One region of the Streptomyces sp. cg35 genome, then DNA from elsewhere that is predicted to be linked to it. Evidence: riboswitches for the same ligand, from Rfam matches in the RefSeq annotation. Region 1 holds a riboswitch; the other holds the start of a gene.
What was found. A riboswitch is a leader RNA that binds a small molecule or an ion and turns the genes downstream of it on or off. The one in region 1 is predicted to bind cobalamin.

Region 1 (7,368 bases):
CGGTCCAGCGCACCGTCATCGGCCCGGGACGCGAGATGTCGCCGGCCAGGACCGGCGGGCGCACGTAACGGGTGCCGTACGACTGCACCCAGCCGGCCTGCAGGGCGAGGTAGCCGGTGAGCCGCTCGGCGAAGTACTGGACCATGTCGTTGCGCTCGGGCTCGCCGTGCACGAGGACGTCCAGGCCGGTCTTCTCCTGGAAGGAGACGACGTCGCGGATCTCGTTCCTGATGCGCTCCTCGTACGCGACCGTGTCGATACGGCCCGCCCTCAAGTCGGCCCGCGCCGCGCGCAGTTCACCGGTCTGCGGGAACGAGCCGATCGTCGTGGTCGGCAGCAGCGGCAGGCCGAGGTGGGCGCGCTGCGCGGCGGACCGCTCGGCGTACGACGGAGAGCGGCGCCCGTCCGCGTCCGTGACGGCGGCGGCGCGGGCCCGCACGTCCGGGTCGTGCGTGATCGGGGATCCGGCCCGCGACGCCAGGTCCGCCCGGTTCGCGGCGAGCTCCGCCGTGACGCTGCCGGTGCCCTGGGCCAGACCCGCGGCGAGGGTCGCCACCTCGGCGGTCTTCTGCCGCGCGAAGGCCAGCCAGCGCAGGATCTGCGGCTCGATGTCCCGCTCCAGCGACGCGTCCAGCGGGACGTGCAGCAGCGAGCAGGACGGGGCGACGTCGACCCGGTCGGCGAGGCCGAGCAGGGTGCCGAGCGTGGTGAGGGACCTCGCCAGATCGTTGATCCAGACGTTGCGGCCGTCGACGACACCGGCGACCAGCCGCTTGCCGGGCAGCCCGCCGACGGCCGCGAGGGCGTCGAGGTTGGCGGCCGCCGAGCCGGTGAAGTCGAGCGCCAGACCGTCGACCGGGGCCTTGGCCAGGACCGGCAGGGCGTCGCCCAGCCGGTCGAAGTACGAGGCCACGAGCAGCTTGGGCCGGTCGGCGAGAGCACCGAGGTCGCGGTAGGCGCGGGCCGCCGCGTTCAGCTCGGCCGGGGTGCGGTCCTGGACGAGGGCGGGCTCGTCGAGCTGCACCCACGGGGCCCCGGCCGCACGCAGCTCGGTGAGCACCTGCGCGTACACGGGCAGCAGCCGGTCGAGGAGGGTCAGCGGGTCGAAGTCGGCGGCGACACCGGGCGCGGGCTTGGCCAGCAGCAGATACGTGACCGGACCGACGAGGACCGGCCGGGCGGCCAGCCCCAGGGCGAGCGCTTCCTCGAACTCCGTGACCTGCTTCGTGGAGTCAGCGGTGAACACCGTGTCCGGCCCCAACTCGGGCACCAGGTAGTGGTAGTTGGTGTCGAACCACTTCGTCATCTCCAGCGGCGCGACGTCCTGCGTGCCACGGGCCATGGCGAAGAACCCGTCCAGGGCATCGGCGTCGAAAGCGGCGCGGTGGCGCTCGGGGATCGCGCCGACCATGACGCTGGTGTCGAGGACGTGGTCGTAGTACGAGAAGTCGCCGGTCGGCACTTCGCCGATGCCCGCGCCGGCCAGCTCCCGCCAGTTCGTGCGGCGCAGTCCGGCGGCGGTGGCACGGAGGGCGTCGGCGGTGACGCGGCCCTTCCAGTAGCCCTCGATCGCCTTCTTCAGCTCGCGATTCTGTCCCTGGCGGGGGTAGCCGTACACGGTGGCCCGTGCTGCCGCGGCCGCGGTCCTGGTGGTCACGGAGATCTCCTTCGAGAGACGTATCCCTGGGATCCCGGAGACCGACGCGGCCGGAAAGGAGTGACAGACCGGCGGCACGGTCCCGCGCGCCGGGGCGCGGTCGTCCGTCCGGTGTGTACGCCGACCCGCCCTCGAGGTCACCGAGATGTCCGCGCACGCGTCGTACGCGCACGGGCAGATGGCAGGTCTTCGGACTCGCGGGCACGTCCTCCGATCCGGAGGACACCTACTGGCCGTCGCTTCCCAGGTCCCGTTCGTCGGGACCCAGTGCGTATGACGGCGGTCGTTCCCACTCACCGCTGCGGGGCAGTCCCGGATTCCCACCGGGTTCCCTCTTGCGACGCTCCCGCCTGGCGGACGGGGCGAACCAGCTGCACGGGCCAGCCTACGGGGCGGGGGCCGCTCGGCGCCAAGCGGCCGGGGCCACGACCGCGGCGCCGCCTCAGCCGGCGATGTCGACGCCGTACCCGAGGGCGAGCGCGTCGAGACCGTGGCCGTAGCCCTGCCCGACGGCACGGAAGCGCCACACGGGGCCGCGGCGGTGGAACTCGGCGAGCAGCAGGCCGCGTTCGGTGGTGGCGCACACCCGACCCCGCTCACCGGCACAGAACGGCACGGGCCCCCGAGCGCGACCTGATCCGCCGGACCGGCCCTAGCCCCGTGGAGCCGTCGGTGCCGCAAGCCCGTCGCTCAGCAGGCGGCTGTCGATCTCGTCGAGGGCCAGACGCAGCGCGCCCAGGGCCACGCTCTCGTCGCCGAGCGTCGAGGTGCGCAGCTCCGGCAGGCGCAGGCAGTGCTTGGTCAGTTCTCGGCGCAGCGGCTCCAGGATGACGTCGGCGGAGCGGGAGAACCCTCCGCCGTAGACGACGACCTCGGGGTCCAGGGCGAGAACGAGGGCGGCGACCCCGACCGCGAGGTCCCGGGTGTAGCGGCGTACGGCGGCCCTCGCGTCCCGGTCACCGTCCCGGGCCGCCTGGAACACCCAGGCCGCGATGTCGCCGGCCGCCGCCGTCTCCGGTACCCCGGGGCAGGAGGCGAGGTGGTCCGGAGCGGCGAGCCAGCGCACGGCCTTGAGCGCGCCGATCTCGCCCGCGGCGCCGCCGTGTCCGCGGCGCAGGGTGCCGTCGAGGATGAGGCCGGCGCCGGTACGCAGCCCCGCGAGAAGGAAGACGATGTCGTCGGCGTCCTGGGCGACGCCCTTCCAACGCTCGGCGACGGCGGCGAGCTTGCAGTCGTTCTCGACCTGAATGGGGCAGGTGAAGCGGGTTGCCAGATGAGCGGCCGGGTCGGCGGTGCTCCAGCCGGGGAGAGGAGTGAACAGGGTGGTGCGGCCGCTGGAGTCGACGGGGCCGGTCACACCGATCGTCACGGCCCAGATGTCGGCCGGCGTCATGGCGACGCCGCGCAGCACCTCGTCGATGACCTCGTCGACCGACGCCAGCCGAGCTTCGGGCGCGGCCTCAGGGTCGACCGGTCGGCGCGTGCTGCGGACGATGTTCCCCTCCAGGTCGCTCAGCATGACGAGGATCTTGTGGACGCCTATGTCGATGCCGAGTGCGTGACCGGCGGTGGCCCGGAACCGGAAGCGCCGGGCGGGCCGGCCGACGACGCTGCTGGCTTTCGGCTGCTCGACCTCGGCCCACCCGTCGGTCACCAGGGACTGCACCAGCACGTCGACGGCGGGCCGGGACAGCCCGGCCCGGCCCGCGAGTTCAGTGACGGTGGCGGGTGGGTTGCCGCGCAGCGCCCACACGATCGACAGTTGGTTCATCTCGCGCATCCGGGACAGGTCTGTTCCGGTCGTCGCCATGCTGGTGCTCCCTGGTGGGGTCTGCGGGCCGCTGCTGAATAATGCTGAGCAGTTTACTAATTCAGGGCGGCCGCCGTACGAGGATCGTGGATCGCTCCCTCGCGACGGTCACGGATCAGGCGATCGGATAGCGCTGTTCCGTGTCCGGAGCGACGGCCGGGCCGAAGTCGATCTCGCGCCCGTCGATCGCGAAGCGGTACCGGCCGAGCCTGCGCACCTCGGGGCGGTGCGCCAAGTACGCCGTCATCGCCTCCAGTTCGTCCGGGTGCAGCCAGCCCGGCGGATCGGACACCGCACGGAAACCGCAGACGTCGGCGAGGTCGCGCAGCCAGCTCTGCTGCTGCTCGGTCAGCAGATTGAGGCGGCTGCGGAAGTACACGACGTCCGGGTCGACCTCCAGCAGGGGCGCCTGCCACAGCCGGTGCACGGTGTTGACGACGGCGTTGCGCGCCAGGGCGTCGGAGGGGTCCTGGGTGGCGTAGTGCTCCCACAGGGGTGCGACGTCGGGGCCGCTGCGGATGCCGTCGAGCAGTCCGAGGGAGGGCAGCAGGGGTGCGCCGCTGCCGAGGAGATAGGCGTCCGGGCCGGCCTCCTCCCGGATGATGCGCAGGCCGATCCGGTACGCCTCCTCGCGGCCGACGTCCTCGAACCGGGCCCCCGGCACCGCGCCGGCACCGATGAAGTCGATCTTCAGGTACGTGAATCCCCAGTCCCGGCTGACCCGGCGCATCATCTCGCGCAGATGCTCCTGTGCGGCGGGCAGTGTGAGGTCGAGCGCCCAGTAGCCGGTGCCCCAGTTGTGGCCGGCCGTCACCGGGGCGCCGTCGCCGTCCCGCAGCAGCAACTCCGGCCGCTCGTGGGCGACCTGCGCGTCGGGGTGGACGATGAACGGCGCGATCCACAGCCCGGGCCGCAGCCCGGCCTCCGTGATGCGGTCGGCCAACGCACGCATTCCGGAGGGGAACTTGGCGTTGGCGTGCCAGTCGCCCACCCTCTGCTCCCAGCCGTCGTCGATCTGGACGACGTCGAAGGGCAGGCCGCGCAGGGCGGTGATGTCCTTGGTGAGCTGCTCCTCGGTGATGTTCTCGTAGTAGGCGTACCAGCTGCACCACACGTTGCCCGCGCGCTTGTCGCTGTGGCCGAGTCGGTCGGCGAGGTGCCGGGCGTAGGCGGCGAAGACCTCGTCCTCGGTGCCGTACGCCAGGAACCAGGGGGCTCCGCCGCGCTCGTACCAGCCGACCAGCGCGTCCCGGTCGGCGGTCAGGCGCGGGATGTCGAGGCCGAGCGCGCCGAGCAGCAGCACCTGTCCGTCGGCTCCCTGGAGGGCCGCGACGGCGGAGGAGTGGTGGCGCGCCGGGTCGTCCCACACGGTGTCGTCGGCGGTCAGGCGGCGTTCGGCGCTCTCGATGCGCAGCGGCGGCTCGGACAGACGGCGCCAGCCGCACGGGCTCCAGGAGTTGTGTCCGTGCCGGTAGAACAGCGCGTCGCCGAGGCCGTGCAGCAGGGCCACGCGGCCGGGCGGCAGCAGCAGGCCGCCGTCGACGGGCCGCGGCGGGGCGTCGCCTTCGAGCTCGACGGCCAACGTGAGGCCGCCGAGATCTGCGAGCTGGGCCATGGATCTCCTTGCTTCATGGTGAGAGGTGCGGACGGAAGCCGGTCACTACTTGAAGAGGCCGTTGACCTTGTCGTTGGCCGACTTGAGGGCGCTCTCCGGCTTGGCCCTGCCGAGGATCACCGACTGGATGGCGTCCTGGACGATCGGGCCTATTTCGGTGCCGTGCTCGGTGACGGGCAGCTGGAACGTGACGTTCTTGTCGGCCACCGCGTCGGTGAAGACGTGGACGTCGTCACCCTTCGCCTTGTGCGCGGCGAGCGCCTTCTGGGTGGCGGACTTCAGGGCCGGGAACACGACGGCCCGCTTGGCGACGAGATTCTGGCAGTCGGGTGAGGCGAGGAACTTGACCCACTTCCAGGCCTCTTCCTTGTGCGGAGTCCCGGCCCAGATGGCGTCGGACAGTCCGTTCACGGCGCTCTTGCGCCCTTCCGGACCGGTCGGCAGCGGGGCGAAGGCGAACTGCTGCTTCAGCTTGGCGTCGGTGAACGTGGAGATGGTCCAGGAGCCGGCGACCATGATGGCGCCCTTGCCCGCGGTGAGCAGTTCGGAGTTGGCGACGGTGGACTGCTTGTCGAACCGCGGCGCGTAGCCCTTGTCGATGAGGTGCTTGAACCAGGCGATGGTCTCGGCGAGCTTCGGGTCGTCGTACTTGTACTTCGTGCCCCACGGGTTCTTGTCGAGGTACGTGAAGCCGTTCGCGGCGGCCAGATCGCCCCAGCCGTTCTGCCCCTGCGACCCGTCGGCCCACTCGGGAAGGAACCCGTACGTCTTCACATGGCTCTTGTCGAACTTCGGGTCGAGTCCGTTGCGGCCCGCGGCGTCGACGGTGGCCTTGGCGATCGCCTTCTCCAGCGTGCCGCCGTCGTCGGCGTTCCACGTCAGGGCGTCGAGCTCGGCGGCGTCCACGCCCTGCTTCTTGAGCATGCCGGTGTTGTAGACGAGCGCCATGGTGTCCCAGTCCTTCGGCAGTCCGTAGCGCTTGCCGTCCTTGACCCAGGTCTCGGCGAGACCGGACTGGTAGGCGGACAGGTCGACCTTGTCCCGCTCCACGAGCGGCTGGAGGTCCATGAGCTGGTTGCTGGTGGCGAACTGCGGATAGTAGGAGGCCTGGTCGGTCCAGACGTCCGGCGCCTCGCCGGACGTCAGCTGCGTGGTGAGGTTCTGCCAGTACTGAGCCCACGCCGTCTGCGTGATCTTGACGGTGATGTCGGGGTTGGCCTTCTGGAAGGCGTCGGCGCAGTCCTGGTAGGCGGGCAGCTGCTTGTCGTCCCACAGCCAGTAGTTGATGGTGGTCCTGCCTCCGGCCGTGTCGTCGGAACTCCCGCAGGAGACGAGGGTGGACGTGGCGGCCAGGCACAGCAGGGCCGCGCCGGCGCGCAGGTGCTTGGGACTCATGACGAGGAGCCTCTCTGACTCGTACGAGGAGGGAAGTCGTGCGGCGTGGGGGAGCTCGTGCTGTGTGGGGGAGTGACACTCTTGAGGGGGCAACGGCCCCGGCATCGGGGCTACTTGATGCCGGTGAAGTTGAGCGACTCGACCAGGCGGCGGCCGAGCACGATGAGCAGCACCAGGACGGGCAGGACCGACAGCGCGGAGCCGGCCATGAGTCCCGTCCAGTCGGGCTGGGTGTTGGGGGACTGCTGCTGGAAGATGCCGAGGGCGACGGTGAGGACGCGGGTCTGCTCGTCACGCCCGGTCAGCAGCGGCCACAGGTAGTCCTTCCAGGCCCACACGGTGGTGGTGAGTCCGATGGTGATCAGCGGTCCGCGGCTCATGGGCATGACGATCTTCCAGAAGACGCCCCAGGCGCCCACGCCGTCGAGCACGGCCGCCTCCTCCACGTCGCGCGGGATCGACAGGAAGAACTGCCGCAGGAAGAAGACCGCGAAGGGCGTCATGAGGACGCTCGGCGCGACCATGCCGGCGAAGGTGTTGAGCCAGTCGAGGTTCTTCACCAGGACGAAGTTGGGCAGCACGGTGAAGATCGGCGGCACCATGAGCGCGGCGATCAGCACACCGAACACCGCGTCCCTCCCGGGGAAGCGCAGCCGGGCGAAGGCGTAGCCGGCCATGGCACAGAACAGCGTCTGCAGGACGGCGATCAGCCCGCTGTAGACCACGGAGTTGAGCAGGTAGCGCAGGAAGTCCACGTGCGCCCCGGACCCGCCGGCGGCCCGTGCCTCCTCCTCACTCGTCAGCCCGAGGACCCGCAGGAAATTGATCATCGTCGGGTGGTCCGGTACGAGTCCGGTGGCGTCGGTGTAGATGTCGGCCGCCGGGGTCAGG
Region 2 (7,368 bases), 4.9 Mb from region 1:
GATGCTCGCCACGCGCCTGACCTACCGCATCAGCAAGCACACCGACGAGAAGGCCACCTCCAAGGGCTACCGCGCCGGGCAGATCGCCTCGGCCGGCCTCGTCTCCCTCGCGCACGGCACGAACGACGCCCAGAAGACGATGGGCATCATCACCCTCGCCCTGATCACCGGCGGCGTGCTCGCGCCGGACGCCGACCCGCCGCTGTGGGTCATCGTGTCGGCCGGTCTGGCCATCGCGATGGGCACGTACCTGGGCGGCTGGCGGATCATCCGCACCATGGGCAAGGGCCTGACCGATCTGGCGCCGCAGCAGGGCTTCGCCGCGCAGACGTCCGCCGCGACGGCGATCCTCGCCTCCTCGCACATCGGCTTCTCGCTCTCCACCACCCAGGTCTGCTCCGGCGCCGTCATGGGCTCCGGTCTCGGCCGCAAGGGCGGTGTCGTCCGCTGGTCGACCGCCACCCGGATGTTCGTCGCGTGGGGTCTGACCCTGCCGGCCGCGGGTCTGGTCGGCGCGGGCGCCGAGTTCCTCACCAAGCAGGGCCCGTGGGGCATCGGCCTCACCGCCGCTCTCCTGGTCGGCGGCTCCGCGGTCATCTGGAAGCTGTCCCGCCGCGACTCCGTCGACCACACGAACGTCACCGACGACGCGATCGACTCCGCCGAGGAGCCCGCGGGCGTCGTGACCACGGCGATCGCCGCGGTCACCCCGCCGCCGATCGGCGCGGTCGCGGAGGCCGGGGCGTCGGCCGACATCAAGTCCACGATCCCCGCTCCGGCTCCCGCCGTGGCCGACCCCGCGCGCCCCGCCGGCGCCACGCTGTAAGGAAGCAGGACCAGCTATGAAGATCGACTGGGCGGCTCTCGGCTCCGTCTTCGGGGTCAGCCTCGTGGTCACCGTGGCCCTGGTGGGCCTGTTCACCCTCGGCATCGTCGGCCTCTCCAAGCGGGAGTCGGCGGCGCGGCAGGGCGGTTCGGCGACGGTTGCCACGTCCGGCGCGTACCTGTGCTTCGCGCTGTGCGCGGCGGCCGTGGCGTACGGGATCTTTCTGATCGTGGCCTGACGACACGCCTGTGCCGCGTTCACCTTCTGAACGCGACAGAGGCCCAGCAGCACCCGAGCGGGGTGCGGGACGTACGGCGTCCCGCACCCCGCTTTCACGTTCGACTTGTCACCGGAACGGGTGTGGCGCTGCCAAATGTCGCGACCCTGCGAGGACGGCCCATCGAGCCCTGTTTTCCAGGCCACAGCGGACATGCCATATGGCAGACTGACATGAGCCACCCCGCCAGCACTCCATCCGCCACCAGCCATTCGCCACCAGCTGTCTGCTAGCTTCCGTTCACTATTTGGCTAGCTCTCACCTGGTGCATCGAGACCTGGCACACGGTCGGCAAGGAGACAGAGATGATGGCCCGCGACATCGACCCCAGCCTCAATCGGCGCAGGCTGCGCATCGAACTGCGCAAGGCCCGTGAAGCAACCGGGCAGACGCAGACCGACGCGGCACAGGCGCTCGACTGGTCGTTGTCCAAGATCATGCGCATCGAGGCCGGGACGGTGAGCGTCTCGGTGACCGACCTCCGGGCCCTGCTCCAGCACTACGAGGTCAGGGACGAGCACCTGCGGAACGAACTGGAGGAGGCCGCGCGCGGGTCGCGCGGGCTGAGCTGGTGGACGCAGTACAACGACGTGCTCAACCCCGGCTTCCGCCAGTACCTGGGCTACGAGAGCGCCGCCGCGTCGATCCGCACGTACCACCCGATCGTGGTGCCCGGTCTGCTGCAGACCGAGGACTACGCGATGGCCATGCTGGCGCCGCACGTGGAGGAGGCCCGGGCGCGGCGGATCGTCGAGCTGCGGACCGAGCGGCAGGAGCGCGCCCTGGAGGGCGAGACCCCGCCCTGGACGTTCTTCATCCTGGACGAGGCGGCCCTGCACCGGCAGATCGGCGGTACGCGTGTGCTGCGCGGGCAGCTGCAGCACCTGCTCGACGTCGCGCAGCAGCCCCGGGTGTCGCTCCAGGTGCTGCCCTTCACGGCGGGCGCGCACTTCGCCACGCTCAACAGCTTCATCCTGCTCGGCTTCACGGACGACGACGACCTGCTGTACCGGGAGTCCGAGGGCAACCAGACGATCCGTGACGACCACGAACTGATCGTGCGACACCAGGAGTGCTTCGAATCGCTCCGCGAGATCGCGTACAGCGGCGACCTGGCCATCGATCTCATCAGCAAGACCAGGGACGGGCTCGACACCTCGTGAGGTGACAAGCGGGCCGGGCCCTGGAGAGCCCGTGTAGGAGGCGCACATGCCGGCCGCAGGCGACGAGTGGTGGTGGCGGCTCCTCACGGCCGCCGGTCCCCGGCTCGACGGCACCGATGGTGGCGGTGATGCGCGTGGTGCAGCCGGTACGAACGCCCCGGCGGCCACGGGCACTCCGGACAGCGGGGAGCCGCCCGCCGGCCCGGACACCGCCTCCGACACCGTCGTCGGTGTCGTGGCACAGCTCCCCGGCGAGCGGCCGTCGTTCGGTGCCGTGGTCATCCACGTCGTGTCCAGCGACGACCTGACCCGGCGGGCCGGCTGGATGTACGCCCAGATCATGCTGGACAACCGTCGCCACACGAGACTTCTGCTGCTGGCCTCGTTGTCCGGCGGGCTGGTCCTGCTGGGCGGGCTGGCGGGGCTCGTGGTGCTGATCCAGGCGTGTGGCCTGACCTCGCCCTGGGCGGTGGGTTCGGTCGTCGCCGCGGCGTCGTCCCCGGTGACCGCGATCGCCTACGGTTTCGCCCGGCTCCTCCTGCGCTGTGCGGAGGCCATCCGGTCGCCGCTCAGCGCCGACGCCCCGCCGTCCGACCCCGATCCGTCACCGGATCCCGGTGCTGCGAGCCGCCCCTGACGCTCCGTAGTCCCGCGCGGAAGCCGGTCGCGGCGGCGAACAGCGCGGCGACCAACACCCAGACCACGACGCGGGCCTGGCCGGACGGGACCAGTGCGGCGGCCAGCGCCCCGACGACGCTCGCCGCAACGCCGCAGGCCAGACAGAACACCACGAGGCCACGTGGGGAGACGACTCCGCGCGCGGTGCGGCTCACCGCCCCGTGCGCCCGCTGCCGCGCCTCGGTCATGTGGTGACCGGTCATCGCGCCCTCCTCCCCCCGCGGTGGACTCAGCGGTCGGTCCTGCCCGGACCGGACCCGCCCAGAGCCCTCAGGAACGCCTGCCACCGGATGCGCCGGAAGACCAGATCCGCCGTATCCCGGTTCCCGGAGTCACGGACTCGGACCTCGGTCTCACCGAGCGCCACTTCCACGCAGTCCCCGCTCAGACCCGAGTAACTGCTCTTGCGCCACGGCCCGGTGACCTGTTCCTGCCATGACCGAGCGTGCTCTCTCCCATGGGACACACCGGCCTCCTCCTGCTCGAGAGCCGGCGTCCCCCGTCATTGCACGCCCGCGTGCAGGCACCATAGCGCCGCCGGGGCGACCCGCCCAGGTGTCCCGGACGGATCCGCCTCACCACGTCGCCAAGGCGCCCTCAACCACTCGTGGACCGCTCTCCGTCTGCCGTCTTCCAGTCTAGGTAGGCCTGTTTTCGACCCATAGAGGAATTCCGGCCCAGTGAACGGGTCCCACGCGGCGCTGTGGACCTCCCCACACTCCCCTCTCCCAGGTCAACGGCAAGTTGACGCACCTTCGCGCACCGTGGTGGACTTCCCGGGCCATATACGGCAGCAGTCCGAGGAAGCCGGTGCGAATCCGGCGCGGTCCCGCCACTGTGAGCCCTTCTCCGGGAGGGCGAGCCAGGAACTCTCGCTGCCGGTCTCGTCGAACCAGGGCGTGGACACCCTGAGTGAGGACAACTACCGCCATGTTCGCCCTGCGCGGCGCGGCGCGGGCCGAGCGCGTCTTCGCGTGCGGTGCCGCCGCCGGACTCTTCGCCGATCTGCTGCTCGGTGACCCGCGTCGAGGGCATCCCGTCGCCGGATTCGGCCGGGCCGCAGGGGCCGTGGAGCGGGTGCTGTGGCGGGATCACCGCGGCTGGGGCGCCCTGCACACCGCCGTCTGCGTGGGCGGGGCCACCGCCGTGGGCGTCCTCGCCGCCCGTGCGGTACGCCGCTCCCCCGCCGCCTCCGTCGCGCTGACGGCCGCCGCCACCTGGGCCGTGGTCGGCGGGACCTCGCTCGGCCGGGAGGCGCGCGCCGTCGGGGCCGCGCTGGAGGCCGGGGACGTGGAGCTGGCCCGGGAGTTGCTGCCGCGGCTGTGCGGACGGGATCCGCAGGGGCTGGACGCCGACGGGATCGCGCGGGGCGTCGTCGAGTCCGTCGCCGAGAACACCTCCGACGCCGTCGTGGGCGCATTGGTGTGGGGCGCCGTGGGCGGCGTGCCCGGGCTGCTCGCCTTCCGTGCCGTGAACACGCTCGACGCCATGGTCGGGCACAAGTCCGTGAAGTACCGCCGGTTCGGCTGGGCCTCGGCCCGGCTGGACGACGTCGCCGGGTGGCCCGGGGCCCGGCTGACCGGTGCGCTCGCCGTGCTGGCCGGCGGGCGTCCGCGCGACGCCGCCCGGGCCTGGCGCGAGGACGCGGGGCGCCATCCCAGTCCCAACGCGGGGCCCGTCGAGGCCTCGTTCGCGGGGGCGCTCGGGGTGCGGCTCGGCGGGACGTTGGCGTACGGGGGCAGGGTCGAGCACCGGCCCGTGCTGAACGCGCGAGGGCGCGTGGTGCGGGTGTCGGACGTGGAGCGGGCCGCGCGGTTGTCGCGGCGGGTCAGTGTGATGGCGTGGGGAGTCTGTGTGGCCGGGCGGTTGTTGCGAGGGCGTCGATGAGCGGGCGGGGCGGCGGGCTGCTCGTCGCCGGGACCACGTCGGACGCCGGGAAGAGCGTCGTGACCGCCGGGATCTGCCGGTGGCTCGTGCGGCAGGGGGTGAAGGTCGCGCCGTTCAAGGGGCAGAACATGTCCCTGAACTCGTTCGTGACGCGCGACGGCGCCGAGATCGGCCGGGCGCAGGCCATGCAGGCGCAGGCCGCCCGGGTCGAGCCGAGCGCGCTGATGAATCCGGTGCTGCTCAAGCCGGGCAGCGACCGCAGCAGCCAGGTCGTGCTGATGGGCAAGCCGGTGGGCGAGATGAGCGCGCGGGGCTATCACGGGGCGCGGCAGGGCGCGTTGCTCGACACCGTCGTCGGATGCCTGGAGGAGTTGCGGGGCAGTCATGACGCCGTGATCTGTGAAGGGGCCGGGTCTCCGGCCGAGATCAATCTGCGGCGTACCGACATCGTGAACATGGGGATCGCGCGGGCCGCGCGGCTGCCCGTGCTGGTGGTCGGGGACATCGACCGCGGTGGCGTCTTCGCGTCGTTCTTCGGTACGACGGCGCTGCTCGCGCCGGAGGACCAGGAGCTGCTCGCCGGGTATCTGGTGAACAAGTTCCGGGGGGACGTCAGTCTGCTGGAGCCGGGGCTCGACATGCTCAAGTCCCTCACCGGCAGGGCCACTTACGGGGTACTGCCGTTCCAGCACGAGCTCGGCATCGACGAGGAGGACGGGCTGCGGGTGTCCCTGCGGGGCGCCGTGCGCGAGTCCGTCGTGGCCCCGCCGGTCGGCGAGGACGTGCTGCGGGTCGCCGTGTGCGCGGTGCCGCTGATGTCGAACTTCACGGATGTCGACGCGCTGGCCGCCGAGCCGGGCGTCGTCGTGCGGTTCGTGGACCGGGCCGAGGAACTGGTCGACGCCGATCTGGTCGTCGTGCCCGGGACGCGCGGGACCGTGAAGGCGCTGGAGTGGCTGCGCGAGCGCGGCCTCGCGGACGCGCTGGCGCGGCGGGCCGCCGAGGGACGCCCGGTGCTCGGCATCTGCGGCGGGTTCCAGCTGCTCGGCGAGCGCATCGAGGACGACGTCGAGTCGCGGGCCGGTGTCGTGGCCGGGCTCGGACTGCTGCCCGTGCAGGTGCGGTTCGCGCGGGAGAAGACGCTGGCGCGGCCGGTGGGCGAGGCGCTCGGCGAGTACGTCGAGGGGTACGAGATCCATCACGGCGTCGCGGACGTCCTCGGCGGGGATGCCTTTCTGGACGGGTGCCGGGTGGGGGCCGTCTGGGGGACGCACTGGCACGGGTCGCTGGAGTCGGACGGGTTCCGGCGGGCGTTTTTGCGGGCGGTCGCGGACGCGGCCGGGCGGCGGTTCGTGCCGGCGCCGGACACGTCGTTCGCGGCGCTGCGGGAGGAGCAGCTCGACCGGCTCGGTGACCTGGTGGAGCGCTATGCCGATACGGAGGGGTTGTGGCGGTTGATCGAGTCCGGGGCGCCGGACGGGCTGCCGTTCGTACCGCCGGGGGCGCCCGCGTGAGCGTCCCGGTTCCTGGCCTGTTCAATTCTCTGGAGGATCGATGACCACCCCGTATCCGTTCACGGCCGTCGTCGGCCAGGACGATCTGCGCCTCGCCCTGCTGCTGAACGCCGTGTCGCCCGCCGTCGGCGGTGTGCTGGTGCGCGGCGAGAAGGGCACCGCCAAGTCCACGGCCGTACGCGCCCTTTCGGCGCTGCTGCCCGATGTGGACGTCGTCGCCGGGTGCCGGTTCTCGTGCGCGCCGGGGGCGCCCGACCCGCAGTGCCCGGACGGGCCGCACGAGGTCGGCCCGGGTGCGCAACGGGCGGCGCGCATGGTCGAGTTGCCGGTCGGCGCCTCGGAGGACCGGCTGGTCGGGGCGCTCGACATCGAGCGGGCGCTCGCCGAGGGCGTGAAGGCCTTCGAGCCGGGCCTGCTCGCGGACGCGCACCGCGGCATCCTGTACGTCGACGAAGTGAACCTGCTGCATGACCATTTGGTGGATCTGCTGCTGGACGCCGCCGCGATGGGCGCCTCCTACGTCGAGCGCGAGGGCGTCTCCGTACGGCATGCCGCGCGTTTCCTGCTCGTGGGCACGATGAACCCCGAAGAGGGCGAGCTGCGCCCGCAGTTGCTCGACCGGTTCGGGCTGACCGTCGAGGTCGCCGCGTCCCGGGAGCCGGAGCAGCGGGTGCAGGTCGTCAAGCGGCGCCTCGCGTACGACGACGACCCCGAGGGCTTCACGGCGCAGTGGGCCGGCGAGGAGGCGGGCGTACGCGAGCGGATCGTCGCCGCGCGCGCCCTGCTGCCCCAGGTGCGGCTCGGCGACGGGGCGTTGACCCGGATCGCCGCGACCTGTGCCGCGTTCGAGGTGGACGGGATGCGGGCCGACATCGTGATGGCCCGCACCGCGACCGCGCTCGCCGCGTGGGCGGGACGCACCGAGGTGCTGGCACAGGACGTGCGCCAGGCCGCGCTGCTCGCGCTCCCGCACCGGCGGCGCCGCAATCCCTTCGACGCGCCGGGCCTCGACGAGGACAAGCT

Region 2: it holds a riboswitch for cobalamin, as region 1 does, so the genes downstream of both, ACQUQD_RS31290 (cobalamin biosynthesis protein) here and metE (5-methyltetrahydropteroyltriglutamate--homocysteine S-methyltransferase) in region 1, are expected to answer to the same signal.

What each region holds. Positions count from the first base shown of each region.
Region 1 covers NZ_CP191268.1:1,936,172-1,943,539, reverse strand. Annotated here, with positions in the region: gene metE (5-methyltetrahydropteroyltriglutamate--homocysteine S-methyltransferase) at 1-1,657, opposite strand, end outside; cobalamin riboswitch at 1,821-2,044, opposite strand; partial or broken gene ACQUQD_RS09065 (TerD family protein) at 2,100-2,237, opposite strand; gene ACQUQD_RS09060 (ROK family protein) at 2,310-3,467, opposite strand; gene ACQUQD_RS09055 (glycoside hydrolase family 36 protein) at 3,583-5,082, opposite strand; gene ACQUQD_RS09050 (ABC transporter substrate-binding protein) at 5,128-6,477, opposite strand; gene ACQUQD_RS09045 (carbohydrate ABC transporter permease) at 6,588-7,368, opposite strand, start outside.
Region 2 covers NZ_CP191268.1:6,844,824-6,852,191, reverse strand. Annotated here, with positions in the region: gene ACQUQD_RS31320 (anion permease) at 1-826, shown strand, start outside; gene ACQUQD_RS31315 (hypothetical protein) at 843-1,064, shown strand; gene ACQUQD_RS31310 (helix-turn-helix domain-containing protein) at 1,412-2,266, shown strand; gene ACQUQD_RS31305 (hypothetical protein) at 2,313-2,903, shown strand; gene ACQUQD_RS31300 (hypothetical protein) at 2,836-3,147, opposite strand; gene ACQUQD_RS31295 (DUF397 domain-containing protein) at 3,174-3,410, opposite strand; cobalamin riboswitch at 3,693-3,838, shown strand; gene ACQUQD_RS31290 (cobalamin biosynthesis protein) at 3,875-4,831, shown strand; gene ACQUQD_RS31285 (cobyric acid synthase) at 4,828-6,345, shown strand; gene ACQUQD_RS31280 (putative cobaltochelatase) at 6,386-7,368, shown strand, end outside.